Regions from separate parts of the Alishewanella sp. BS5-314 genome, predicted to be linked through region 2. Evidence: riboswitches for the same ligand, from Rfam matches in the RefSeq annotation. Region 2 holds a riboswitch; the other holds the start of a gene.
The links. A riboswitch is a leader RNA that binds a small molecule or an ion and turns the genes downstream of it on or off. The one in region 2 is predicted to bind cyclic di-GMP.

Region 1 (6,991 bases), on a different contig from region 2:
GTTGCCCTGAAATACAGTGAGCAGAAGGCAAAGGCGCCTTATGTTGTCGCCAAGGGCGTTGATGAGATGGCGCTGCGGATCAAAGCGGTTGCTGAGCGCTCCGGCCTGACGGTGCTGGAATTACCGCCGCTGGCGCGGGCACTGTATTTCTCAACCCGGGTCGATCAGGAAATCCCTAAAGCTCTTTATACCGCTGTGGCCTATGTTCTGACTTATGTGATGCAGCTCAGAGCCTGGCGGCAGGGACGGGGGCAACAACCGGCGCCCATCCCTGAACTTAAGATCCCAACTCATCTGCAACAGCAGGCTAACAGAGGAAGTAAAACGTGAATTGGCGTAGTTTAACTCAGCCCTATACGGCGATTCCGGTGCTATTGCTGGCGATTCTGGCAATGGTGGTGTTGCCACTGCCCGCCTGGATGCTGGATTTGCTATTCACCTTTAACATAGTGCTGTCGGTGATCGTACTACTGGTCGCCGTTTCTACCCGCAAGCCATTAGATTTTTCCGTATTCCCGACCGTGCTGCTGGTCGCGACGCTGATGCGCCTGACGCTGAATATTGCATCGACCCGGGTGGTGTTACTGCACGGCCATGAAGGCTCTGATGTGGCGGGCCGGGTGATCCAGGCCTTTGGTGAAGTGGTGATCGGCGGCAACTATGTGGTCGGTATGGTGGTGTTCGTGATCCTGATGATTATCAACTTTGTGGTGATCACCAAAGGTGGCGAACGGATCTCAGAAGTCGCGGCACGCTTTACGCTGGATGCTTTGCCCGGTAAGCAGATGGCAATTGATGCCGACCTGAATGCGGGTTTGATTGGGCCAGAGCAGGCCAAGGAACGACGCCAGACCGTATCGCGGGAAGCGGATTTTTACGGCTCGATGGATGGTGCCTCTAAATTTGTCCGTGGTGATGCCATAGCCGGCTTAATTATTCTGGTCATTAACCTGCTGGGCGGGATCAGTATCGGGGTGTTCCAGCATGGCCTGGGTATGGCTGAAGCCTTCCAGCGTTTTGCGCTGCTGACTATTGGTGATGGTTTGGTGGCGCAGGTGCCATCTTTGCTGCTTGCCGTCGCTGCTGCCATTATCGTTACCCGGATGAACGATGAAGGAGAAATGTCGGATGAGGTCGGTCGTCAGTTACTGGCGTCCCCCCGGGTACTCTTTACCGCCGGTGGCATTATGGTGCTCTTGGGGTTGGTACCGGGCATGCCGGGCATGGCCTTTATCGGCTTTGGCCTGCCGCTACTTTATGTGGCCTGGCGCCTGCAGCAAAACCGGATCCATCCGCAGGTGGCCGAAGCCGAGCTGCTGAACGAAACCCTGGCCGTACCGGCAGAAACACTGAGCTGGGACGATCTGCCCTATGTCGACACGCTGGCGGTCGAATTAGGCTTTCGTCTGGTGTATCTGGCAGATAAAACACAGGGCGAGGAGCTGATCCAAACCCTGCGTGGCGTGCGCAAAGCCTTGTCAGAGCAATGCGGTTATTTACTACCGGAGGTTCGGGTCAGAGATAATCTGCAACTGAACCCGCAGGAATACCGGATCAAGTTGTCAGGTGTGACGCAGGCCAGTGCCCGCCTGCAGCCACAACAACTGCTGGCGCTGAATACCGGCGACACCTATGGCCAGTTAGACGGTGAGTTAACCCGGGATCCGGCCTACGGCCTGGAGGCGGTGTGGGTCGACGGTCAACAGAAGGCCAAAGCACTGAATCTGGGATATTCGGTGGTTGATCTGGCAACCGTCATCGCCACTCACGTTGGTAAGGTGGTGAAAGATAATCTGGCAGAGCTGTTCAGCTATGAGGATGTCAAACAGTTTCAGAAGCGCCTGACTGCGGTTGCGCCCGGTTTGGCGGAAGCGTTGGAAAAGGCGCTACCGGCTAACTTACAGCTGAAAGTCATGCGTAATCTGCTGCGCGAGCAGGTCAGTATCAGCGACGTGGTGACCATCGCCAGCGCCCTTATTGACAGTGCAGATGTAACGAAAGATCCGATCCTCCTGACCTCCGATGTGCGCTGTGCGCTGCAAAAGGCCTTGGTACAACCATTGCTCGGTGAGCGTGATGAGTTAGCGGCATACAGTCTGGACGAAAAGCTGGAACATACGCTGTTAAGTGCACTGAATCAGGCGATGCAATCCGGGAAGGTGGCACTTGACAGTTTTCCGGTGGCACCAAACCTGCTCAGCCAGTTTCAGCGCAATATGCCCTTAGTCAGAGAGCAGTTGCTGCAAGCAGGTGTAACACCGGTGCTGGTGGTGGTGCCTCAGCTACGCCCGCTGCTGGCACGATATGCCAGAACCTTTACCCGTAATGGCTTGCAGGTGCTGTCATACAACGAAATTCCGGAAAGTGTAAGGGTAAATGTGCTGGGTGCACTCGGCTAACACCTATGTATTTGTTTTTAAACATTGAAATTCTGTCAGCCAAGAGTGATTCGCCGTCTTGTCATCAGAATTTCATCCGGAATTTCTTGCTAAGCTATCGGAATTCCGATATCTTTTTGAATGTTATTCAGCTTGGGTTCAGTTTTTGTTTAAACGAAACTAGCCTGACAGAGACAATTAAAAGGCAAACTGCACCGAAAGGGCAGGACGCAAAGCCTCCGGTCTAAACGCATAACGCGGATGATAGCGGGGTTGCATTAACTCAGTGATATTCTGTAATGAGTGTCAGCGCCCCCGGCTTGCCCGGTGTTCGCCCCCCTGAAAAGTGCAGTTTCCTTTTAATATGTGTAGTAACTAAGTATTAGTCTATTAAACATGTTGATGGGAACAGCGATTTGACATCTTATCTTGCTTATTGGCTAACAAGCCTGTCGCTTCTAAGCGCACATTATCAGCAACCGCCGGAACAGGCGCGTTGGGTACTTGTTGCCGATCCTTTCTTCTGTCAGTTACAACAACAGGTCACCGGTTTGGGGCAGGTGCAGTTTATGACCGCACCGGCCGAGCCGTTAACCCTGCAGTTTGAGTTCGAACAGCCGAATTTACATGTCAATTCTGCCCGGTTACAGGTTATTGATGCCGACTGGCAAGCACCCGCTTTGCGCCGCGGCGGCACCGTTTTTAGTGCCTCAGCAATTGCAGCGCAACGTATCGAATTTCGTGAAGCACCATTGCTATGGTTGCAGCAACTGCATCTGGGGTATTGGTTGCTGTTCGAGTTTCAGACGGACGATACCGATGTGCGGTTAACGCTGACCAGTATCGAAGGGCGCCAGGCGGTGGATGGGTTCCGGCAGTGTGTGACGAAGATGGCACCGCTGACCTGGCAGCAAGCCCGGGACCTGAGTCTGGAAATGCAGCGGGGGCAGCGCACTCTGTCCAGCGCGCAGCAAACACAACTTCGACAACTCGTCAGCTATCTGCAGTATGACAAGGCAGTGCAACGCATTTTGATTGATGGGCATGCTGATGATACTGGAGATCAGCTGGCCGATCGTTTGTTATCCCGGGAACGTGCCGATGATGCCGCAGCATACTTCCTCGAACTGGGGGTAAAAGCTGCCATGCTGGAAGTCAGAGCTCATGGTAACCGTTATCCGGTGGCTGCCAATCAACCCAACCGCCGTGTCGTTGTCAGGCTGATCCGGTAAGGACCAAGATGAGATTATCGATGAATAAAGATTACGTACTCTGGCTAAGTCAGCTTAGCCCGTCGCAGGAAATGGCAGCTTGTATTAACGCTGAAGGTTTTCAGCTGTTACATACCGATCAGGCCCAGGAGGTGCTGAGTTACTGTAATACATATCAGCCTTTGGTGATCTTCGCCGACAGTAATCTTGGCAAGATGGATTTAATTGATTTGGTGCTGTTGCTGAGCCGGCGCTTACCGACAGCTCATATTGTCAGTCTGGTAACAAAAGAACAAAGCGAATTGGCCTCGGCGAGTTTGCAGCATGGCGCTATCGATTATCTGCTTAAACCCTTTATGGCTTCGCAACTGAAGACCACTTTACGCAACGCCAGAGCGATGCAGCGTGGGTTGACAGACATTGTCGCCGTATCGCAGTCAAGCCGGCAGATCCTGCAACTGGCAAACCGTGCCGCGCAAACGGAGGCCTCAGTTCTAATCCTGGGCGAATCGGGAACCGGCAAAGAAAAACTGGCGCAGTTTATCCATCAGGCATCTGAGCGCGCAGCTAAACCCTTCGTCGCCGTGAACTGTGCCGCCATCCCTGAAAATATGCTGGAAGCCATGTTGTTTGGTTACAACAAAGGGGCTTTCACCGGCGCCGTTGCGCAGCAAGTGGGTAAGTTTGAGGCGGCAAATGGCGGCACCATCCTGCTGGATGAGATTTCAGAGTTGCCGTTAAATCTGCAGGCGAAGTTACTGCGGGTATTACAGGAGCGCGAATTAGAGCGGCTTGGCAGTAATCAGCGGATTAAGCTGGATATCCGGGTTATTGCCGCCAGCAATAAAGATCTGCGTACCCAGGTGCAGCAGGGCATGTTCCGGGAAGATTTATTCTACCGGCTTGATGTTCTGCCACTGAGCTGGCCGGCGCTGCGTGAGCGGCGGGACGATATCTTGCCGTTAACCGAATTTTTTATTCAAAAGTACGCACAGGGCAAATATACCCTGAGTAAAGCTGCCCGCGATCTGCTGGTGCAGTACAACTGGCCGGGTAATGTGCGGGAACTTGAGAACACCGTGCAACGCGCCTTGGTGATGGCCAGAGGCAGTGAAATCCAGCCACAGGATCTTAATCTGCCGGCCTGCTATCTGCCGGCAGCCAGCTTTTGTGCCGGCTTGCTTAAACAAAGTAAGAAGCAGGCTGAGTTCGATTACATTTTGGATTTATTGAATAAATACAATGGTCACCGTACCAAAACGGCGGAAGCGTTGGGGATGAGTACCCGGGCGCTACGTTACAAGTTGGCCGCGATGCGTGAGCATGGCCTGGATTTAGATGCTTTTGCCTGATTAAAGGGAATAACAGATGGTTTCGCCAGTAAATAATCAACAAAGTTTACTAAACATTATGGCCCAGATGCAGCAGGTGGCTGCCGGTGAAAGAGTGATGCCGGCAGATAACCAAATCGGCCTGGCCGCGGATTTTAAACAGGTTGTGCGGGCAGTGAATACTGAGCAGAACATCGCTGCGGATCTGATGGCGGCGGTTGATGCCGGACGCAGTGATGACGTAGTGGGTGCCATGGTCGCCAGTCAGAAGGCCGACTTGAGTTTCTCGATGCTGATGCAGATCCGCAACAAGATACTGAGCGGCATTGATGATGTAATGCGCATGTCGCTGTAAGGAAACGATAAAGATGAAAGGCGAACTTGCAACCAAGCTGCCGGCGTCACTACCGGACGGCGCACTGAAAAAAAAGCTTGCTGACCTATCCGGCAAGGTTAACTGGTTAAAGACCGAAGACAAAAGTCTGGCCGTGATAGCGCTATTGGCCACTCTGGTCGCGGCGACTATTGTGCTGATCCTCTGGACCTCGGCGAAAAACTATGTGCCCTTATACGGACAACAGGAACATTACGATAAAGCCAGTATTCTGGAGATTCTGGATCGGGAAAAGATGGTATTTCGGATTGATACCGATACCGGCAATATCCTGGTGCCGCAGAGCCGGTTAGCAGATGCCAGGATCTTACTGGCCGCAAGGGGGATTAAGGCGGCGATGCCAGAAGGCTTGTCGACTCTAGGTGACAAAGTCAGTATGGGTACCAGCCAGTTTATGGAGTCGATGCAGTATCAGCATGCGCTGGAAGGCGAGCTGGCCCGCACCATTATTACCATGGAGGGGATCCGCAATGCGCGCGTGCATCTGGCCGTACCCAAGCGCAATTTATTTGTCGGCCGGCAGGAAGAAAAATCCGCGGCATCGGTGATGGTTGATCTGGCGCCTGGTTACAGCCTGAAACCGCAGCAAGTTGAAGCCATTGTCAGTCTGATCGCCGGCAGTGTGCCCGGACTGCAAAGTACCCAGATATCCGTTGTTGATCAACGCGGTAAATTACTGACTGGTGAGACTTTCGATGATTCCCCGGTCGGAAAGGAAACCGATAAAAAGCTGGCCTTTATCGAAAGGTTGGAGCGCAATATTGAGCAGCGGGCGGCCATTATGCTGTTGCCAATCCTTGGTGATGGCAATTTCCGGATCCAGGTGTCGTCAGATGTCGATTTCAGCGTAGTGGAAGAAACCCGGGAAGCGATCGATCCGGCTGCAGTGGTGCGGGTAGAAACCATTAAAGCAACCAATATGGTCGACCAGTTAGCAATGGGCATCCCCGGCTCATTGGCCAATCAGCCGCCGGTAGCTAACACAGAAGCTGCCGAGAATAACAATCAGCGGGCATCCGAGCGCAGTGAAACTAGCCGTCAATTCGAAACCGGCCGGGCGGTGACTCATACCCGGTATGAAGTGGGGCGGTTAAAAAATATGAGTTTGTCGGTACTTGTGAATGAAGCGGTTGCCGGTGAGCAGGGCTGGACCCAGCAGCGACTGAGCCAATTGGGCGAGATGGTGAAAATTGCAACTGGCTTTCAGGCAGAGCGCGGCGATCAGTTCAATATCACCAGTTTTAACTTTGTTCCGGCGGAGCCAGTGCCAGAATTCGGTGGTTTGCAATGGTGGCAGTTACCGGAAGTGCAGGAATACGCCCGCTATGTCTTTGGCTCCCTGATCGCCTTGGCCCTGATCCTGTTCGGTGTCAGACCTCTGGTTAACCAGTTGGTAAATGGTCGCAAGGGCGAGACGGCGGAACCGGTTGTAGCCCCCGTGTTGCCTGGTGCAGCTACAACGACCCAGGCGGTCGCGCTTCATGCAGAAGACCCGCCGCCACAGCCGAGCGTCCCGGTGGCAGATACCGCCAGTCCACTGGCTAAAATTGCACTGCCGCAGCTGGGTTCTGAGTTTGCCGAGCAGATTGCTCATATGCAGTTGCTTGCCAACAAAGAGTCTGAGCGGGTTACCGCGGTGATTAAGTACTGGGTGGAAAGAGGGGTGAGCCTTGAATC
Region 2 (6,991 bases):
CACCGGCCCAGCTAATGTACTCGCCGGCACGCACCGACAGCTGTTTAACCGGAAATTGCTTATCGTTGGCGGCAATTTCAATTGGCCGGCCGCGTTCGACAAAGGGGGTGACAAAGACTTTAAAGCGATCGGCAAAAGCCAGATATTTACCATCCGGCGACAGCTTAAATTCGGTACCAAACTTGACACTGTACAGGGTTTGTTGCGTATGTTTGGTCAAATCAATACTGATCAGTCTGGGGGCGCTGCCAAAGTCCATCGCATAGACCTTGTCATTACCGGCGCCAAACATCGGAGCGCGGCCATTGCGGGCAATCAGCTCAGCTTCGCCGCCACGGCTACTGACTTTATACAGACCGGTATTCATTGACCATTGTTTTGGCAGCAGGCTGCCGGCACCAATTTTACGGTATACCACGGTGCGCCCATCCGGACTAAAGGTAGGTTCAATAAATTTACCAGGCTCTGTAGTCAGTTTGGTCACCCGGTTATTGCGTAAATTCAGAATATTGACTGCACCCTGTGTCTGATCATTCCAACTGACATAGACCAGCTCACGACCATCGCGCGAGAACTGCGGATAGAATTCAAAATCGGTAGTTTGCCGGGTCAAACGCCGCGGTCTGGGATTGTTAAGTTCGGTGATATACAAATGGCCCAGAGCAGTAAAGACGGCTTGTTTACCATCCGGTGAAACCTGAACAAAGCGCAACATCTTAGTATCAAACTGTGACTGATCCAGATCCTGTTTCACTCTGAGCGCGGTTTGGATCTGTTTACTGGTATTGACACTAAACGGAATAGTGCTGACGCTTTTATCGCTGAGTCGCAGCGTTTTAATCTCGCCACCGGCCCAGAACACTAACTGCTGATTATCGGGTGTCCAGCTTAGGGTAGGGTAAACGCCGTGAATAGCCCAGGTTTCCTGCATATCACGGTCCAGACCATCGTACAGTTTAATATGCTCGCCACTGGTTAAATCATATAAAAACAAGGTACTTTGGAAATCGACCCGCCGGATATAGGCCAGATATTTACCGTCCGGAGATGGGGTCGGACGAATGGCACCACCAGCACCGGCCAGTAATACCTCAATATTGCCGGTTGCGCGCTCAAAGCGCTTAATAGCATAGATACCGCTTTCTGAATCCTGACTGTAATGAAAGGTTTTACCCGGCGTATCGTCCTGCGAAAAATAGATATATTGGCCATCAGGTGAAAACGCCGGTTCGCCAAGATCTTTCTGATCGTTCGGCCGCTCTGTCAGCATCACACCGTTGCCACCACTGATATGGTATTGCCAGACTTCACCGGCTCCCAGGGAGCGGCTGGCAGTAAAGTGCTTACGGGCGACAATAAACTGACCGTCCGGACTCCAGGCTGGACTATTTAACAGACGAAAGCTTTCTTTGGTGACGGCTCTGGGTTCGCTGCCATCGGGGCGCATAATCCAAATATTGTCGCCGCCATCGCGATCAGAGGTAAAGGCAATATATTTGCCATCCGGACTAAATACCGGCTGCATATTCCAGGCGATATCATTGGTCAGGGCAGTCGCGGCTCCGCCGCTGATCGGCATGCTATAGATGTCACCCAGCAAATCAAAAACGATGGTTTTACCATCCGGGCTTACACTGACATTCATCCAGCTACCTTGCTGGACCTGAATATCAACCTGGCTAAATTCTCCCTGCGGCGCATTAACCTGCCACTCGGTGGCCGGGGTGTCGGCCTGTAACGGTAAACTGGCCAGGGCGAGTGCCAGCAGGCTGGGCTTAAAATAAAGCATGGCTGATCCTTAATCTTATTATTCTGTTAACGAGAATAGCAGAGTGGCATAAAGCGATCATAAAGTTAAGGTAGCGGGGTGGGTGATGCGGCAAAAGTATCGTCTGGAGGGACAGAAATAAAAACGGCACCCAAGGTGCCGTTATTTAAGCAAGATGCCAGACTTAGCCGCCAGCACGGGCTTGCAGAGACTCGATTACCGGTGAGCTACCAAAGCCATTACTTTGCGCCCATTCGATATCGCCTGAGGCTGCAACCTGACTACCAGGTAACTGCTTGATAATAAAGTCGGCGGTATCGTTAGCACCGCTTTTAATCGCGAAACGAACTAAGGTTAAACCGTCGCACTGAATACCTGAGTAAACGTTGCTCAGACGTAAACGGTTATCAGACAGGGTTTTACGCAGGGCGTTGCGGTTATCAGCGGCAACATAAGAACAAATTGACTGTGCCAGTTGATCGTTTGCGGCAACAGGAGAACTGACGAAAGCTGTAGCAGCAATGGCAGCAGCAAGGGTTAACAGTTTACATTTCATAACAAACTCCTAGGTTGTACCTTACGATCAGGCTTAAGTATAGTTTTAATACCAGCGAAAGACACAATCGACATCTGGAGTCGCAGCATATCAGACCAGTTTCGGTCATGGCAGCCCGGCTATCGTAGGTTTCCCCTTAGATCCGCAGCTTTGCGTGCACACCCTTTCGGATGCCGTGCCTTTCGTTGGGGCGCATTTTAAGGAATGCTGAAATTATACGCAAGAAAAGTTTAACGCCAAACACGCTGAACGGTGTGCTAATTGCGATAAAGTCGCGGAAGCTTGTGATCTAAAAGTGATTTACGCTAAGCTGCTGTTCAATTTTTCATTAATGTTGCTGAAATTATGCCGGAACAAGGACGTTGTGATAACTGCGCGCAACCTTTGCTGGGGGCGTTTTGCCACCACTGTGGCCAGGAAAAAAAGAGTTATATCCGCAATTTGAGCGGGGTACTTACTGAGTTTTTTGGTGAGTTCAGTAACTGGGATAGCCGGTTGTGGCGAACCTTATTGCCACTGTGGTTCTGGCCCGGCTATCTGAGTAAGCGTTATTTAAATGGCCACCGGGTACCCTATGTGCCACCGCTGCGGCTGTATTTATTTACATCAGTGCTGACCTTTCTGCTGTTTTCATCGTTATTTTCCAACAGTGTGGTGGTAAACCAGCCGCAAGATGCACAGAGTGTGGCTCAGCAACAACAGGTGATGACTGACGTTAAACAACAGCTGGTAGAGCAGGGTGTTTGGCAGGAAGACCATGATTTGGAACTATTCCGTCTGCCGTTTCTGACGTTAGCGCAACAGCAAGCCTATAACGAAAAGATGCAACAACTGGCCAATCAGCCTAAGCTGGCGATTAATAAGTTTTTTTCATTAGCACCGCAGATGATGCTGTTGTTCTTGCCGTTGTTTGCGTTAATGCTAAAGCTGCTTTACTGGCGTTCCGGTCGCTTTTATATGGAGCACCTGATTGTCGCCTTACACAGCCATAGCTTTATTTTGCATATGCTGGCGGCAATAGTCTTGTTACAACTGGCCGCTGACTATAGCAGCTGGGCCTTGTTAACGACAATCTGTAACAAGCTGATCTGGTTGTTACTGTGCTGGATCCCGCTGTATTTGTTTTTGTTCCAAAAGATCTACTATCAGCAGGGCTGGGCCAAAACCCTGCTGAAATATGTTCTGACAATTACCATCTATAACAGTATGGCGCTGCTTGGTTTTATCAGCCTGCTGGTATTAAGTGTGTTATGGGCCTGAATTATAGTCAAAGCCCAGCAGCTGCCAGTAGGGTGGCCATGCGGCTTAAGGCGTCAATACCCTGAATATCGGTGGCTTGTAACGGCACTTTATAACGGCGTAACTGACTAAATTGTTGCTCGATTTGCGCCAGATGCTGCTGTTCCTGTAAACGACGCTGCGCCAGAAACTCACCATCAGCATGCGCTGGCAGGATGCGGTTCACCACCAGACCTGCCAGCGGTAATTTTTCATCCAACAGCGTTTTTACTGCGCGGCTAGTCTCCAGAATAGGCAATTTTTCCGGCGTTAATACGAAGAGTAATGCACTACGTTGCTTATCCAGCAGCAATTCGCGGGTGCGTTGTAACAGACGTTGCCGGCTTAATAAGGTTTCGGTAATGGCTTTATTACGTTCATCCATGCCGGCCGTGGCATGTTCAGCCGGATCGGCCAGTGGATTGGTAATATCGCGCCCGCCTTTCGGTGTCAGATGCCCCAGCACTTCGCCCAGCTTGGCGGAGCGCTGATTGGCATTCAGCAAACCCTGAGTCCAGGCTGCCATGGCTTCGGGTAAGCTAAGTAATCTGAGTGTGTGGCCGGTTGGGGCTGTATCAAAGATCACTAAATCATAGTCGGTCAGACCAAGCTCAATAGTATGCGCAATCCGCTCCAGCATTGCCGCTTCCTGTGCGCCGGGCGATTGACGGGTAAGCCGCATCTGTCGCTCAATCTCGCTAAACATCTCTGGCCGGGTAAAGCGCTTTAACTGCGCAGTCACTTTCGCCAGATGTTGCTCGACTTCCCGATCCGGGTCCAGTTCCAGGCCATCCAAATTAGGAGCCAGGCGGGTGATGTGGTCACCAAAAGGCTCGCGGCCGAAGGCATCGGCCAGGCTATGCGCCGGATCGGTCGAGACCAACAATACCTTTTTGCCACGTTCACTGGCCAATACGGCCAGCGCAGAGGATACCGTGGTTTTGCCAACCCCACCTTTACCGCCGACCAGCAGGACTTTTTTATCGGTTAACAGCATTTAAAATTATCCAGTGGCGAGTGTTCCATACCCATCCGCAGATGCCAGTCATGGAAGCGCTCCAATAACAAAGGTTGCAGCTCCAGCGTGTAATAACTGGCTGGGTTGGGCACACCCATCATTTCAGAGAAGATCAGCAGCATAAAGAGGTCATCCTGCTCCCGCTGCACCCGGGCGATCGCCGAGCGGTAGGGGGCATTGTAAACCTCCTCGACGTAGAAGTTGGCCTGGCGGAACCAGGCCTTAAGGTTGTCCAGCTTTAAATCCAGTTTCATGCTTTCGCGGCTTTGTTGGCTTTGATCTGTTTAGTCAGGGTTGAACCTGACTCCAGGATCACCAATATCGCGGCCACCAGGATAATAATATCCAATGTAAACAGGAACCAGTCGCCCTTATCATAGAAGGCTTTTAACTGGATTAATAAGCCCAGGGTGGTCATGGTAAGCAGAAACATCAGTGGCGCTAGCGTGTACCACATCGGACGTCCCAGCTTGACCAGCATCACAGTAATCACCAACAGGGTCAGACCGGCCAGTAACTGGTTAGTTGTACCGAATAAAGGCCAAATCAGCATGCCACCTGAACCATCGCCACCGGCACCAAAGGCCAGCAGTAAACAGCTACCCACAGCCAACAGGGTGGCAGGGGCGGCTTTTTGCATCCAACTGATATTGTAAATGCTACCCCATTCCTGGAAGATATAGCGCTGTAGCCGCAGACCGGTATCCATAGTGGTACCGGCAAACAGCACGACCATTACCGTCAACAGCGTTTGCGCCAGCACCATGTCTAAACCGATACCGTCCTGTAGAATATTTGCGCCGCCACGGATAAAGGCGCCAACGCCACCCTGACCGAAGCTGTGATAAATTGCCTGCCAATCCGCCAGGGTCGCGAAACCAGCAGTCGCGGCAATAATGGCAGCCAGAGCTAATGAACCCTCACCAATAGCGCCGAAGTAACCGACGAAGCGCACATCCGGCTCTTTATCCAGTTGCTTGGACGTGGTGCCGCTGGAGACCAGACCATGGAAACCGGAAATAGCACCACAGGCAATGGTGACAAACAGCAGTGGGATCAGGGACGGCGTACCTTCCGGTACCTCGGTGTTAAAGGCCGGCGCGACAATATCCGGGCTGGCAAAGATCACCGCCGCATACAGTAGGCCAAGACCGATAAAGAGTTGAATACCGTTAATATAATCCCGCGGCTGCAGCAGGGCCCAAACCGGTAACAGCGAGGCAATGGCGGCATAAACAAATAACAGGATAATCCAGCTTTGACGGTCATTCAGGCCAAACATCACTTCGGTGGGTAAGGCCAACGGGAACATCGGACCGGCATAAATCATGGCATAGAGTGCGACGACACCGATGATTGTCACCATCAGCAGGCCAATTAATTTACGGTAAATCAGCTGGCCGATAATCAGCGCGACCACTATCGCACCCCAAACCGGCACCGTAGCGCTGGGGAAATTGATCAGCTGGTTGGCGATTACGACGGCAAATACCGCGTTGACCATCAGCAGCACCAGGAAGATCACAATCATAAAAATACTGCGGGCACGGTTGCCAACGATATCGCCGGTTAAAGCGCCAATCGACTTAGCTTTATTGCGGCTACTGGCCCAGATAGCTCCGGCATCATGCACACCGGCGAAGAAGATAGTACCAAATACCACCCACAGGAATGCAGGCACCCAACCCCAGATCACGGCAATAGCCGGGCCGATAATAGGCGCTGCACCGGCAACAGAGGTAAAATGGTGACCCCACAGGATATATTTATTGGTGGGTACATAGTCCACGCCATCCTGCATTTCATGCGCTGGCGTACGGAAATTCGGATCGACTTTAAATATTTTTTCGCAGATAAATTTTGAATAGACGAAATAGCCAAGTGCCATGGCACCCAGGCCCATTAACATCAAGAAAATAGCATTCATGCTACTACCTCTTAGTGGGTTTAAGACCAACTAAGCATGGTACAGCATAAGCGGCAGGGCAAATATGCGACTAAAGTCGAATGCCCGGCAGCATTTTTCTGCCGGGAGTTTGATCTGGCGCAAAAATCAGCGTTTTTGGATCCAGTTGCCATCCAGCAGTATAAAGTGACCACGCACGGTGCGCTCTATCGCTTTTTGACCGGCCATCGCTTCGACATCACTGACCGCAATATTATTTTCACGGGCCAGCCGGTTATACTCAGCGCGGCGGGCATCGTTAATCAGCTTGACCAGCAGCTCTGTATCAGTGCCAGCCTGTACCACGCCCAGATAGCCATTCGGTTGCTCGCCAACCAGGCCCTGCGCCTTAGCATTAGGCAGTGCCGCCATCGCCTGTTGCAAATTCATCGCCAGTACTGGCAAGCTAAAGGCCAGCAGCAGGCT

Region 1: it holds a riboswitch for cyclic di-GMP, as region 2 does, so the genes downstream of both, H1D31_RS02970 (OmpA family protein) here and H1D31_RS07780 (DUF3718 domain-containing protein) in region 2, are expected to answer to the same signal.

What each region holds. Positions count from the first base shown of each region.
Region 1 is NZ_JACEHJ010000001.1:641,842-648,832, reverse strand. Features, by position in the region: gene flhB (flagellar biosynthesis protein FlhB) at 1-330, shown strand, start outside; gene flhA (flagellar biosynthesis protein FlhA) at 327-2,399, shown strand; cyclic di-GMP riboswitch class I at 2,573-2,659, shown strand; gene H1D31_RS02970 (OmpA family protein) at 2,795-3,610, shown strand; gene H1D31_RS02965 (sigma-54 dependent transcriptional regulator) at 3,619-4,941, shown strand; gene H1D31_RS02960 (flagellar hook-basal body complex protein FliE) at 4,958-5,275, shown strand; gene fliF (flagellar basal-body MS-ring/collar protein FliF) at 5,289-6,991, shown strand, end outside; gene H1D31_RS02950 (FliG C-terminal domain-containing protein) at 6,985-6,991, shown strand, end outside.
Region 2 is NZ_JACEHJ010000002.1:696,548-703,538, forward strand. Features, by position in the region: gene H1D31_RS07775 (amidohydrolase family protein) at 1-1,789, opposite strand, end outside; gene H1D31_RS07780 (DUF3718 domain-containing protein) at 1,953-2,324, opposite strand; cyclic di-GMP riboswitch class I at 2,431-2,514, opposite strand; gene H1D31_RS07785 (DUF3667 domain-containing protein) at 2,670-3,584, shown strand; gene H1D31_RS07790 (ArsA family ATPase) at 3,592-4,599, opposite strand; gene H1D31_RS07795 (cory-CC-star protein) at 4,590-4,874, opposite strand; gene H1D31_RS07800 (carbon starvation protein A) at 4,871-6,547, opposite strand; gene H1D31_RS07805 (YdbL family protein) at 6,674-6,991, opposite strand, start outside.